3 regions of the Acholeplasma sp. ORD1043 genome follow, and region 3 is predicted to be linked to each of the others. Evidence: riboswitches for the same ligand, from Rfam matches in the RefSeq annotation. Region 3 holds a riboswitch; each other region holds the start of a gene.
The links. Region 3 has a riboswitch for cyclic di-GMP ahead of PG914_RS01275 (hypothetical protein). Riboswitches for the same ligand answer to the same signal wherever they lie in the genome.
Positions count from the first base shown of each region.

Region 1: another riboswitch for cyclic di-GMP. It lies ahead of PG914_RS05255 (hypothetical protein); the one in region 3 lies ahead of PG914_RS01275 (hypothetical protein).
Region 2: another riboswitch for cyclic di-GMP. It lies ahead of PG914_RS02435 (InlB B-repeat-containing protein); the one in region 3 lies ahead of PG914_RS01275 (hypothetical protein).

Region 1 is NZ_JAQLOJ010000012.1:4,270-7,865, forward strand. It holds gene PG914_RS05240 (peptidylprolyl isomerase) at 1-235, shown strand, start outside; gene PG914_RS05245 (PfkB family carbohydrate kinase) at 232-1,110, shown strand; partial or broken gene PG914_RS05250 (pseudouridine-5'-phosphate glycosidase) at 1,112-2,031, shown strand; cyclic di-GMP riboswitch class I at 2,121-2,201, shown strand; gene PG914_RS05255 (hypothetical protein) at 2,259-2,774, shown strand; gene PG914_RS05260 (hypothetical protein) at 2,817-3,407, shown strand; gene PG914_RS05265 (S24/S26 family peptidase) at 3,521-3,596, shown strand, end outside.
Region 2 is NZ_JAQLOJ010000004.1:59,933-63,528, reverse strand. It holds gene PG914_RS02435 (InlB B-repeat-containing protein) at 1-1,627, opposite strand, end outside; cyclic di-GMP riboswitch class I at 1,720-1,795, opposite strand; gene PG914_RS02430 (GyrI-like domain-containing protein) at 2,141-2,782, opposite strand; gene PG914_RS02425 (metallophosphoesterase) at 2,782-3,483, opposite strand; gene gcvT (glycine cleavage system aminomethyltransferase GcvT) at 3,579-3,596, shown strand, end outside.
Region 3 is NZ_JAQLOJ010000002.1:32,036-35,631, reverse strand. It holds gene PG914_RS01285 (DUF2357 domain-containing protein) at 1-1,345, shown strand, start outside; gene PG914_RS01280 (signal peptidase I) at 1,342-1,941, shown strand; cyclic di-GMP riboswitch class I at 1,934-2,015, shown strand; gene PG914_RS01275 (hypothetical protein) at 2,031-2,645, shown strand; gene PG914_RS01270 (hypothetical protein) at 2,657-3,596, shown strand, end outside.

The DNA of each region.
Region 1 (3,596 bases), on a different contig from region 3:
TCGTACAAATAACCCTAACTCTGCAACAAGCCAATTCTTTATTATGCATAAAGACTCTCCACATTTAGATGGTCAATATGCTGCTTTTGGTAAAGTAATTGAAGGGTTAGAGGTAGTTGATAAAATTGCTACAACTCAAACCAACCATATGGATATGCCATTAACTCCAGTCGTTATCGAAAGCTTTACTATACTTGAAAATACATTTAATTTAAAACCAGTTGATTACATATGAAAAAAATTGTAGTTATTGGTGCTACTTCTATTGATTATTTAGCAAGTATGCACCAACCAATGGTAATGCATGATTCTAATCCCGGTAATATATATAAATCTTGGGGTGGGGTTGCAAGAAACATTGCTGAAAATTTAGCCAGATTGGAACTTGAACCGACCCTAATTACAGTACTTGGGGAAGATGCTCAAGATTTTCTGAACATGGCACGCGATATAAAGTTAAAGGTTTTATATCAAACTGTAAAACAAACTCCAAGTTACGTAGCAATTCATGATGATAAAGGTAATCTATTCACTGCGGTTAGTTCAATGGATCAACTTAAAAAACTTACACCTCAAGTGATTAGACGATATCAAGATCATATAGAAAAAGCGGATATTGTTGTATTAGATGCTAATCTAACTGAAGATACGATTGAATATATTTTTAAAACATTTAATAAAGCATTCTATGTTGACTTAGTAAGTAGCGCTAAAGCCGCTAAATTCATTCCTTATCTTCAAAAAATCCACACCATCAAAATTAATACTAATGAAGGAAAGATGATTACTGTATTTGATGACCCAATTCAAATTGGTCAAATTTTATTAAATAAAGGTATCCATAATATATTCTTAACTTTAGGAAAAAATGGTGTATATCAATTTACTCCAGAGTTTATTAATTTTTACCAAAAGTCATTTGATGGAGTGATCATTAATGACACTGGCGCAAGAGATGGATTCTTTGCAGGAACAATTTTTGCTGAAATAAATAATTTAGAACCACTAAAAACGGGAACAATTCTTTCACATTTTACACTTCAATCTATCGATGCTGTATATAAGAAATTAAAAGTGAACCAACTTGTTTCAATGGTGAAGGAGAAATAACATGAATCAATTTATCGATATTGCACCAAATGTATTAGACGCATTAAAAAAAATCAACCAGTTGTTGCTTTAGAGTCAACAATCATTTCACATGGGATGCCATATCCAAGAAATGTTGAAGTGGGTATGACGTTAGAAAAAATTATTAAAAATGCTGGTGCAACACCTGCAACAATTGCTATTTTAGATGGCAGAATTAAAGTAGGTCTATCACCTGATGAACTAACTAAATTAGGGTCAGTAGGTAACATTATGAAAGTTTCAAAACGCGATATACCTTATTGTATTACAAAAGGTTATAATGGAGCTACGACCGTATCTGCAACTATTTTAATCGCAGCAATGACTGGAATTAAAGTGTTTGCTACTGGTGGTATTGGTGGTGTTCACAGAAATGGTCAAGATACGTTTGATATTTCAAGAGATTTAGAAGAGTTAGCAAATGAAAATGTCTGTGTTGTTTCAGCAGGATGTAATTCAATTTTAGATATAGGTTTAACACTTGAGTACCTAGAAACAAAAGGCGTGCCTGTAGTTGGTTTTGGTACCGATGAATTCCCTGCATTTTACACTAAAAAATCTGGTTTTAGACTGGAATATCAATTAAACAAACCTTCAGAAATTGCTAAATTGTTACAAACCAAATGGACACTTCCGCTCCAAGGTGGTGTGCTTGTTGCGAATCCAATACCTAATCAATTTTCATTGGATGAAGCATTTATTAATTCTGAAATTGAGAAAGCATTAGCATCCGCTGAGAAAAATAATATCAAAGGCAAAGCAATCACTCCTTACTTACTTGCAAGCATTGAAAAATCAACTAAGGGTATTAGCTTAGATTCAAATATTCAACTTGTTTATAACAATGCTAAACTCGGTGCAGAAATAGCAATTGAACTTTCAAAACTTAATAATTTATAGCATATTCGGTACTTTGTCTCATTAAATATCCATTTTGTTTGCATATAAAACTATTTTTTATTATAATAATAGCAGTCATAAATTTAAGCATATTGTATCGGCAAACTTAAGGTAACTTAAGGACGCAAAGCTATAGGGCCATAACATTAACGTGGCAGCCAGTTGCAAATCACTTTTCGTGATTTCAATGGCTGCTTTTTATTTGTCATGGCTATTGGGGGATATGTATGACTAAAAGGTTAAGTACTGCACTTCTTGTGGTCCTAGCTATTGCTATAATGTACACTATTTCAATTTCGTTTTCATATTGGGCAGCGATTGAAAGATATGTTGATGTGTATATTGTTATTGACACGATTCATGAAGCTGAACTGACAGTGGATTTAAAAGAAGATAAATCTAATATCAATAAAAAATTAGTTCCAGCTGGTTATGTTTACTCAAGTGATGAAGTGGACGAAATTATCTTCACCTTTGAACTAGATATTAATGGCGAGGAATTACAACCCGGCATAGAACTTAATGTAACCATCCAAGTCAAAAATATATTAATTAATGGTGATCCTACCTACAGTTATTTAGTAGAGATCATTCTACCAAATGAAGGTAATCTCTTGATTGGAAACGATTCATTACTTGTAGTTGTTAAGGTTAGATTAACTGAACCAGAGACAAGAGAGATTGCTGAAGCAATTAGGGGTAAAAATATAACCTTTGATTTGCTATTTAACGTTGTTTCTTAAAAGTTTAAAAAAACTTAAGGATTAAAAAGGGAGAGTACAAATATGAAAAAGAATCAAAAATTAATGCTTATTGCATTATTCTTATTGGCAGTGGTATCAATCGGGATATCATATGCATTCTGGGCGAGTATCAATTTAGAAGCTGAAGAATCAGGGGAAATCACAATTGGTACAGGTTTAGTTGTTGAAGTATCTGCTTCTACTGCTGATGTTACTGATGGTGTTTTAGTACCTGCAGGTCAAGCTGAATTCTCATTAGAAGATGACGCTGTTGAATACATTATCTTCACATTCTCAATCGTATGGGAGTCAAACGATTTAGATAGTGAAGCAACTGGTACACTTGAAGTTGATTTTGAAAATGTTTCCTTTGGTGTTGTTAATGAATTAGTGAGTTACTTAAATCTTACTTACCAAATCGGTGGTACTGTGGTAAATGGTGTATTCCAAGCTGATGGTAGTGATGTGATTGAAGTTAATGGTGATGCAGTTACTGTTTATGTAAAAGTGACCTTAACTGAACCAGTTGAAATTGAAGATGAAATTACTGCTGAAGAAGCTCAAGAAGTTGCCGAAGCTATGTTTGGTGCAACCGCTACATTTGATGTCTTATTTACAGTTATCGAAGACTAATATCTAAATTAAAATAAACTAAAAAGTGGTCACAAGACCACTTTTTCGTAACATAATCTAATTTATGTTACAATAATCTTAGGATAAGATTACGTTTTTATAGGGGTATAAATATGGCGGATAAGTTTGATTCAAATAAATTAATTAGTATCATATTGTATAGTGTTATCGGACTTTTAGGTTTGTTTA
Region 2 (3,596 bases), on a different contig from region 3:
ATGTGTTTTGAATCGTACCTTCATATAAATAACCTACAATTCCACCTGAATATTGAACAGATGCATAAACTTTTGCATTATTAAATGATGTTTGAATATTACCTAATTGGTTACGTCCAACAACACCACCAACTTGAGTAGTTCCAGTAATTGTAGCAGAGTTATAAACATTTTCAATTAAGCCTGATTCTTTATAACCAACAACACCACCTACATACTGTGTACCAGTAACTTGTCCTGTAACATATAAGTTTTTAATTGTACCTTTACCAAAATAACCAAATAATCCAACATAAGTTGTATCTTCAATTGAAATATTGAAATTAGCAAAGTTACCATCAAATGAACCATAAAATGGGAATCCTGTTGTACCAATAGGTGTTGTTTCACCAAGATTAAAAACAGTTCTACCTTCTTGAACTTTAAAATGGAATCCTTCAAAAGTATTCCCAGCTAAAATTTTTGATTTTAATGTTTGAATATCCGTATTTGTTCTAATTAAGAATGGTCTTGTTGGAGTTCCTAAACCATTTGAAATATCTGTTGTTACATTATCAATGGATCTTGCAACAATATCTGTGTTTGCATGTTCTTTGAAGTATGCAAGTTCAGGGTAATATCCATAGTTGGTACCAATATTTGTAAAAACAAATGTTGATGTTAATTTAGTTGACATACCACTCATTAACACTTCACTGTTTAATGCATATTGAGTAGTTGATAAACTAGAAGGTTTCTTATAACCAGATGTTTGGTCATACATTGCATTGACTGAAATATCATAATAAATGTTTGTACGTGCATTGGCATTACCATTATATAAAGATGGGTTATCATAACCAATTGCCCCACCAACGTTGCTTCCTGCTACTTCGACAGTACCTGCACTATAAACATTTGAAATTGAATTGTAATGATAAGTGGATGATGTACTTCTTTGATATAGCATTGAATAACCAACCAAACCACCACCACTCGACTGTGCTTTAATCTTACCTAAATTATATGAAGAAACTAAATTTCCTTCACGAAGATATCCAATAATACCACCAATTTGTGCATTACCTTCAACACTAGCAGTTGAATAAACATTACGCACATCACCTTTGTTTAAGTAACCAACAATACCACCGACGTTATTTTGACCTTTGACATAACCTGAAACAGAGAGATTTTCAATTGTTCCACTTTGTACAAAACCAAAAAGACCGACATAGTCAGTTGTAGCTCTATTTAAATTTAATTGAAAGTTAACTCCGTAGCCGTCAAACGTACCTGAGAAAGGTCTTGTGTTTGAACCGATTGGAATGTAATCATCACCTAATGTAATTTCACTTACATTTGCAGCAACAATGAATACTTTCCCAGAAAACGTATTTCCATTTGCTACTTCAGTTGCAAGACGCTTCATATCTGCTGCGTTTGCTATAACATATGGATCTGCTTCCGTCCCTGCTTGTGATAAAAACACACTTGCAGTTGCTGGTGGTCGATAACTTATATGTTCAGCTGCATCACGTTCTATATTCTCGATGTCTGTGTTGAAATGCATGATTGTGAGTACAGTACTGATTGTTAAAATTACTAAAACTAAGGCTAGTAATAGTTTTCGAATTCTAACTTTCACAATGCCAACTCCTCATCAAAGCTGGGGTCAAGTAAAATAAAAGGCTTTTTGCCGCAGCAAATAGCCTCATTAATATGAGTATAAACGCTTTTAGCGGCAACTGGCTACCATTTTACAGGTCCTATAGCTTTGCGTCCTTAAGTTTCCTTAAGTTTGCCAAGATTTAATTTCATTCACAAGTATAACAAGTTATAAACCTTATTGCAAGTAAAGTTATAATTCGAACGGCTTTGTGAGGCTATTCTTACTAAATTTAAACTTTTACTTACTCCTGCTATACCCGTCCATTATACACATATGTTTCGGTTTAGTAATATTTTAGGATCTATTATGGATAATTTTGGTAAACTTTATCAAAATATAATAAAAATCCCAAAATAATATTGCATATAATGGGATTTTTTACATTCTTTTATAAAATATAACAATTTTAAAATGAATTATTGAATTCTGATTGTTTGGGTCCAAAAAAAATCATTAATATAATTTTTTACATCTAAATTTCAAAAAAATCTATATTAATTTAGTGTTTTTTATTGGATGTCTTATAATCGTCTTTAAACTTACACTGTCAGTTTTTCTAGGATCTGAGATATAAATTTCATGATGAAACCTCGTATCTGATATGTCTAAAGCATATCCATTTTGAATTATAAACTCATGCATCAACTCAACAGATTTTACTTCTTCTTGATATGGTCCAATGTGCATCATTTGCACACAAAGTCCCTCATCATAGGTAAAGAACTTAACCTTACTGTAATCCTTTTTCTTCTTTTTACTTATTGTATCTATTGCCCACAAGACATGTTCTTCTTTAATAAAGTCTGGTAACCTTAACAAAGAGATAAATTGAAATTCATCATATCTATCATAGTCAACACCTTTTAATCCCTCAATCCACCAGAATCCTTCAAGTTGTGGTACAACATATTCTTTAAAATCCGGTATTATATATGAAGTTTTGTAGCTCATCTTTAATGTATATGCCACGCCATACAAAAATTCTATTGCTTGACTATACTCACCATCTTCTAAATTTGGGTTCCCCTTCCCTCTAACTGCAAGAAAATTAGCTTTCCCAATATTTATAATACTTGGTGTTGTTTTCGGATTGTATTCATCCTTATATATTTTCTTAAAATCAATCATCATTATAACCCCTCTTTTAACTCAATGCCATCTTCGCTAAAGACTAAAACATTTACTATTTTAGTAATGATTGTTTTAGCATCAATTCCAATAAATCCTTTTTTTCTAAATGGTTCACTAGATTCAATACCAAGCTCGTAATAGTTTAATGGTTGAACATGAAAGTGTCCAAAAACATAAGTTTTATCTTTTGGATCAAAGTTTTTAATAAAGTAAGGTGTTTCTGCAAAGTTATAAATATACCAACCATTCACATTATCAAAAGTGTAACCAGCATGAATGAATTCATAATTACCTAGTTCAAACTTAGGTATCATACTTTCTAAAAACCCAATTAACCAAGGATATCTTTGATTAATTGAATCTCTCATTAATTCAATGGTATTGACATTAGAATCTGAAAGTTCTCTTAAGGTATTACCTAGTCCATTGTATTTAATATTGAAGATACCATCACTTACACCTTTTAAAAAATCAAGCAGAAAATCATCATGATTACCCCTAATCATAATGAGTCTATTTTGTTTTTGAAAATATCTTAAAAAGCCAAGTACATCTTTATTTTCTATTCCTCGATCAAAATTATCACCTAACGATAATAAAATATGATCTGGATTTTCCAAATCAAAACCTTTTTTCTCTAGTGCATCGACTAAAGGTTTTAAATTCCCATGGATATCAGAAAAGACGAAATAGTATTTCAATATCATTACCTCTAAGTTATTTTATCACGGTATAATACAATCTTTTAGAATAATCATATACTATCGTATATAATGGAATGAGAGGTATATTGCACATGAGTGAACTTAAGAAA
Region 3 (3,596 bases):
TAGACTTTCTAAATTCGTTTCAGACCGTGTGAAAATCTTAAAAGAAGATATTAACACTAAAAAGTATCACACCGTTGATAATAATGTTGAATTTAAAATTGATTCATCAGTTTATAAAATCAATATTAACTTAGAAGAAATTGAAACGATCGAAGAAGGTAGTGTTCAAGAAGAAAATAAGTTAATTCTAAAAAGAGCTGAGGAATTAAATAAACGATTAAACAACTTATTAAATTCAGTGTTCATGAAAACACTAAAAGCATATAAGCCTGTAAGATCACCAATTTTAAAGACACAAATCATTCTTAAAAACGTTGATTATAAAAACTGTTATCTCTTATGGCAATACCTAGATCAATATAATAGCTTAGGTTTTGAATTGATCAGAGATGAAAAACAAAAGAGATTCTCAGAAGCATATCGTAAACATTTAAACCAAAATTCATTATTTGCTTTTGCAACACTTATGTACCATGATAAGTTTAGAGAATCTGGTCAAAAGCTTGAAATGCGAAAATTCAGACTTAAAAAAGCTGAATCATTAAAAATCAATCCAGAAGATTTAATCATTGACCCTAAAGAGTATCAATTAGAAGATACAAAGATTAACGAGTTTTATTTAAATAAAAACAAACAAATCTTTAAAAAAGTCATTGATCAATACATGGAATCAGAACCAAAGTATGAAGTTGCTTTAAAGAAAGCAATGAAGGATACTATTGAGATTACAAACAGTTTATATAAATCTTACTTTGAAGTGGATGCAGATGATGATGTGTTTGCAAAACTGATTCAACATACGAATCCAAAAGAAGATTTAGAGTCAGCTGACCAAAAGTTCAAAATCGCTCAATTAGTGAGAGAACTTAAAGAAGCGGATTATAAGCAAGCAATTGCATTAGAGAAGAAATGGTATCAAGCAACGCTTAACTATCAAAAGAATTTCTTCAAATGGGTTCAAGAAGAAAATGCAGACTTCTTAAAGAAGGAAGCACAAAAAGTTAAAAAAGCACATACTCAATATCTTAAACTTGAACGTAAAAAGATGTTAGAAGATTTAAGATTACAAGCTGCTAAGAATAACGAATCCTTAACTGCAATGAGAAAGAAATATAAGGATGCATATCAAAAAGAAGCCAAACGTATTGCTGAGGCTCAAAGACTTAAGGCACAGCGTGAACGTGAGCGCCTAATTAAAGAAAGAGATTTAGCTAAGGCTAAACTTGATAAACAACGCGCACGTGAAAAAGCTAAACAACAAGCATATGTTAAAGCTCAACGTGAAAAGATTAAAACATCTCATCAAAAAGCAATAGAAGCACTTAAAAAAGGTAAGATGAAATGAAAAAAACCTTAAACATCATTGGGACCATCTTAATCAGTATCATTATCTTATTCACACTGATATTTGTTGTATTATCAGTGGTAAGTTTTGTGAATAAGAAACCAATAAAAATTATGGGTTATGGATATGGTGTTGTAGAGACACAGTCCATGACGCCTATGATTGTTCCAGGTGACTTTGTCATTATCCAAGAACAAGCAACTTATGAAATTGGTGATGTGATCGCTTATACATCGGTAGAAGGTATAACAGTTGTGCACCAAATCATAGCAGAAACAAGTTTTGGATTTGAAACAAAAGGTATAAATAATGAATTTTCAGATGTGATTAGGGAAGGTTATATCACTCTTGATCGCATCCAAGGAAAAGTAACATGGTATGGTGGTCATGAATTAGGATATCTAATCATTGATAACCGTGCGACATTAATTGGACTTAGCGTGATATTAATTGGAATTGTATTTATTATGCAAGTCGTTAGTGTTATCAAACAAAAGTTAGCTCAACAAAAACTAGAACACGAAAGTGATTTAGAAAAGTTGAAAGAAGAAGTACAAAAAGAATTAGAACAATCAAATGAAAACAAACAAGATTAAAAGGCAAACTTAGGGCAACCTAAGGACGCAAAGCTATAGGGTCTTAAATATAAATAAGATAGCCAGTTGCATCAGTAAAAGGGAAGTTTATGAAACAATTAAGAAAGTTTTTCATCTTAATATTCTTCATAATGATCTCGGTTGCTTCGATGGCAACTGGCGTTTTTGCTTGGTTTGTGACATCAGATGGTGCTAAAGTCGGTGAATTCACTGGTGGTATGCGTTCTGATATGACATTGGATATTCAAATTGACCAATCAGAAATCTTCCTAGGTGATCGCGTTCGTGACCTTGTATATATTACAGAGGCTGATTTCCATACTGTTGGATTTGATTTCTATGGATTAGGTTCAATTCTAGAATTAAACCTTGAAAACACAGGAAGTAACCCAATGCAAGCTAAAGTAGGTTTAAATGCAAATGCTGCACCAGAATATGGAATTTATGCAGGTGTAAATGGAGCATTTAAATACTTAATTATAGATAATCCATTATCGGTAACTGCTAAAATGTGGGAGTTACAACAATCATCTAATATGTTTGCTGCAATGCAAGCTCATAATGCGATTGGGGTAACAATTCCAGCAAACACTACAAAAGCAGTCTATGTCATCATCTGGGGTTATTATGATGGCTTACCACTTGCACAAAAAAATATTTATCATTCTATAGTTTATCGTATGACAATTAACTTAATTGCCTAAGGAGTTATTAAATGTTTAGAAAATTAGTAATCCTAATTTTATCAGTCATAGTTACCTTATCGACCGCGATAGGTATTTATGCTTGGGTTACTAAACCATCTTCAGGCATTGACTTAAACGTAAGTACAAAAGAAATGTTTTCTGCAAGTACTGAAATGAAATTAGGTACAACTTCACTAAACTCACTCCATGCACAATATAATTCAACCGACTATACAATTAACTTCACAAACACACAAATTTCAAGTGCAACCACAGGTGGTGTGATGCCACTTTCTGTATCTGTTGCAGTTGAAGCATTTAAGAACATTAAAGTAAGATTAAAACTTGTTGAATATTGGACAAACTCTAGTGGTGTTTCAATCACAAGACCAAATGTTTTTACTTGGAATTACGCAACAAGCTATAGAGAAAAAATCGATTCAGCAGGTTATTTCTACTATAGCGAAATAATCTTAAAAGATGGTAGTGACGTTATTTCATTTATTACATCAGCGAATGTTAACACCGATAACTTATCTGCCAATACGACAGTTAGATTATCTGTAATTATTTCTGCTGTACAAGCCAATAGAGAAGATATTTGGGATACTGAAAATCATAAGACTAAAACATTCACATTCTCAAGTAATGCGAATAATCAAAACATAAATGTGGTCTTCAGTGGTGTATCTAATGCGATGTATGGCCGTGGTGTTTACATTGAATTTAAGAATGCGAACTATCACTATGTATATATTTGGCATAATAGAACATCGATGACTCGTCAAATGAGTTTCCAAGCGGGAACTTATACAGTTTCAATTAATTTAGTGAATCATTTAGACTTTAATGTAACAAGATCAGGAAATAATATTACAATTACAATTCTTTATGGTAACCAAGGTAACTGGGGTTATGAAGATATTATTTTCTCACCAACTATGATTGCTGTTTGGCAACCGGGCGTAA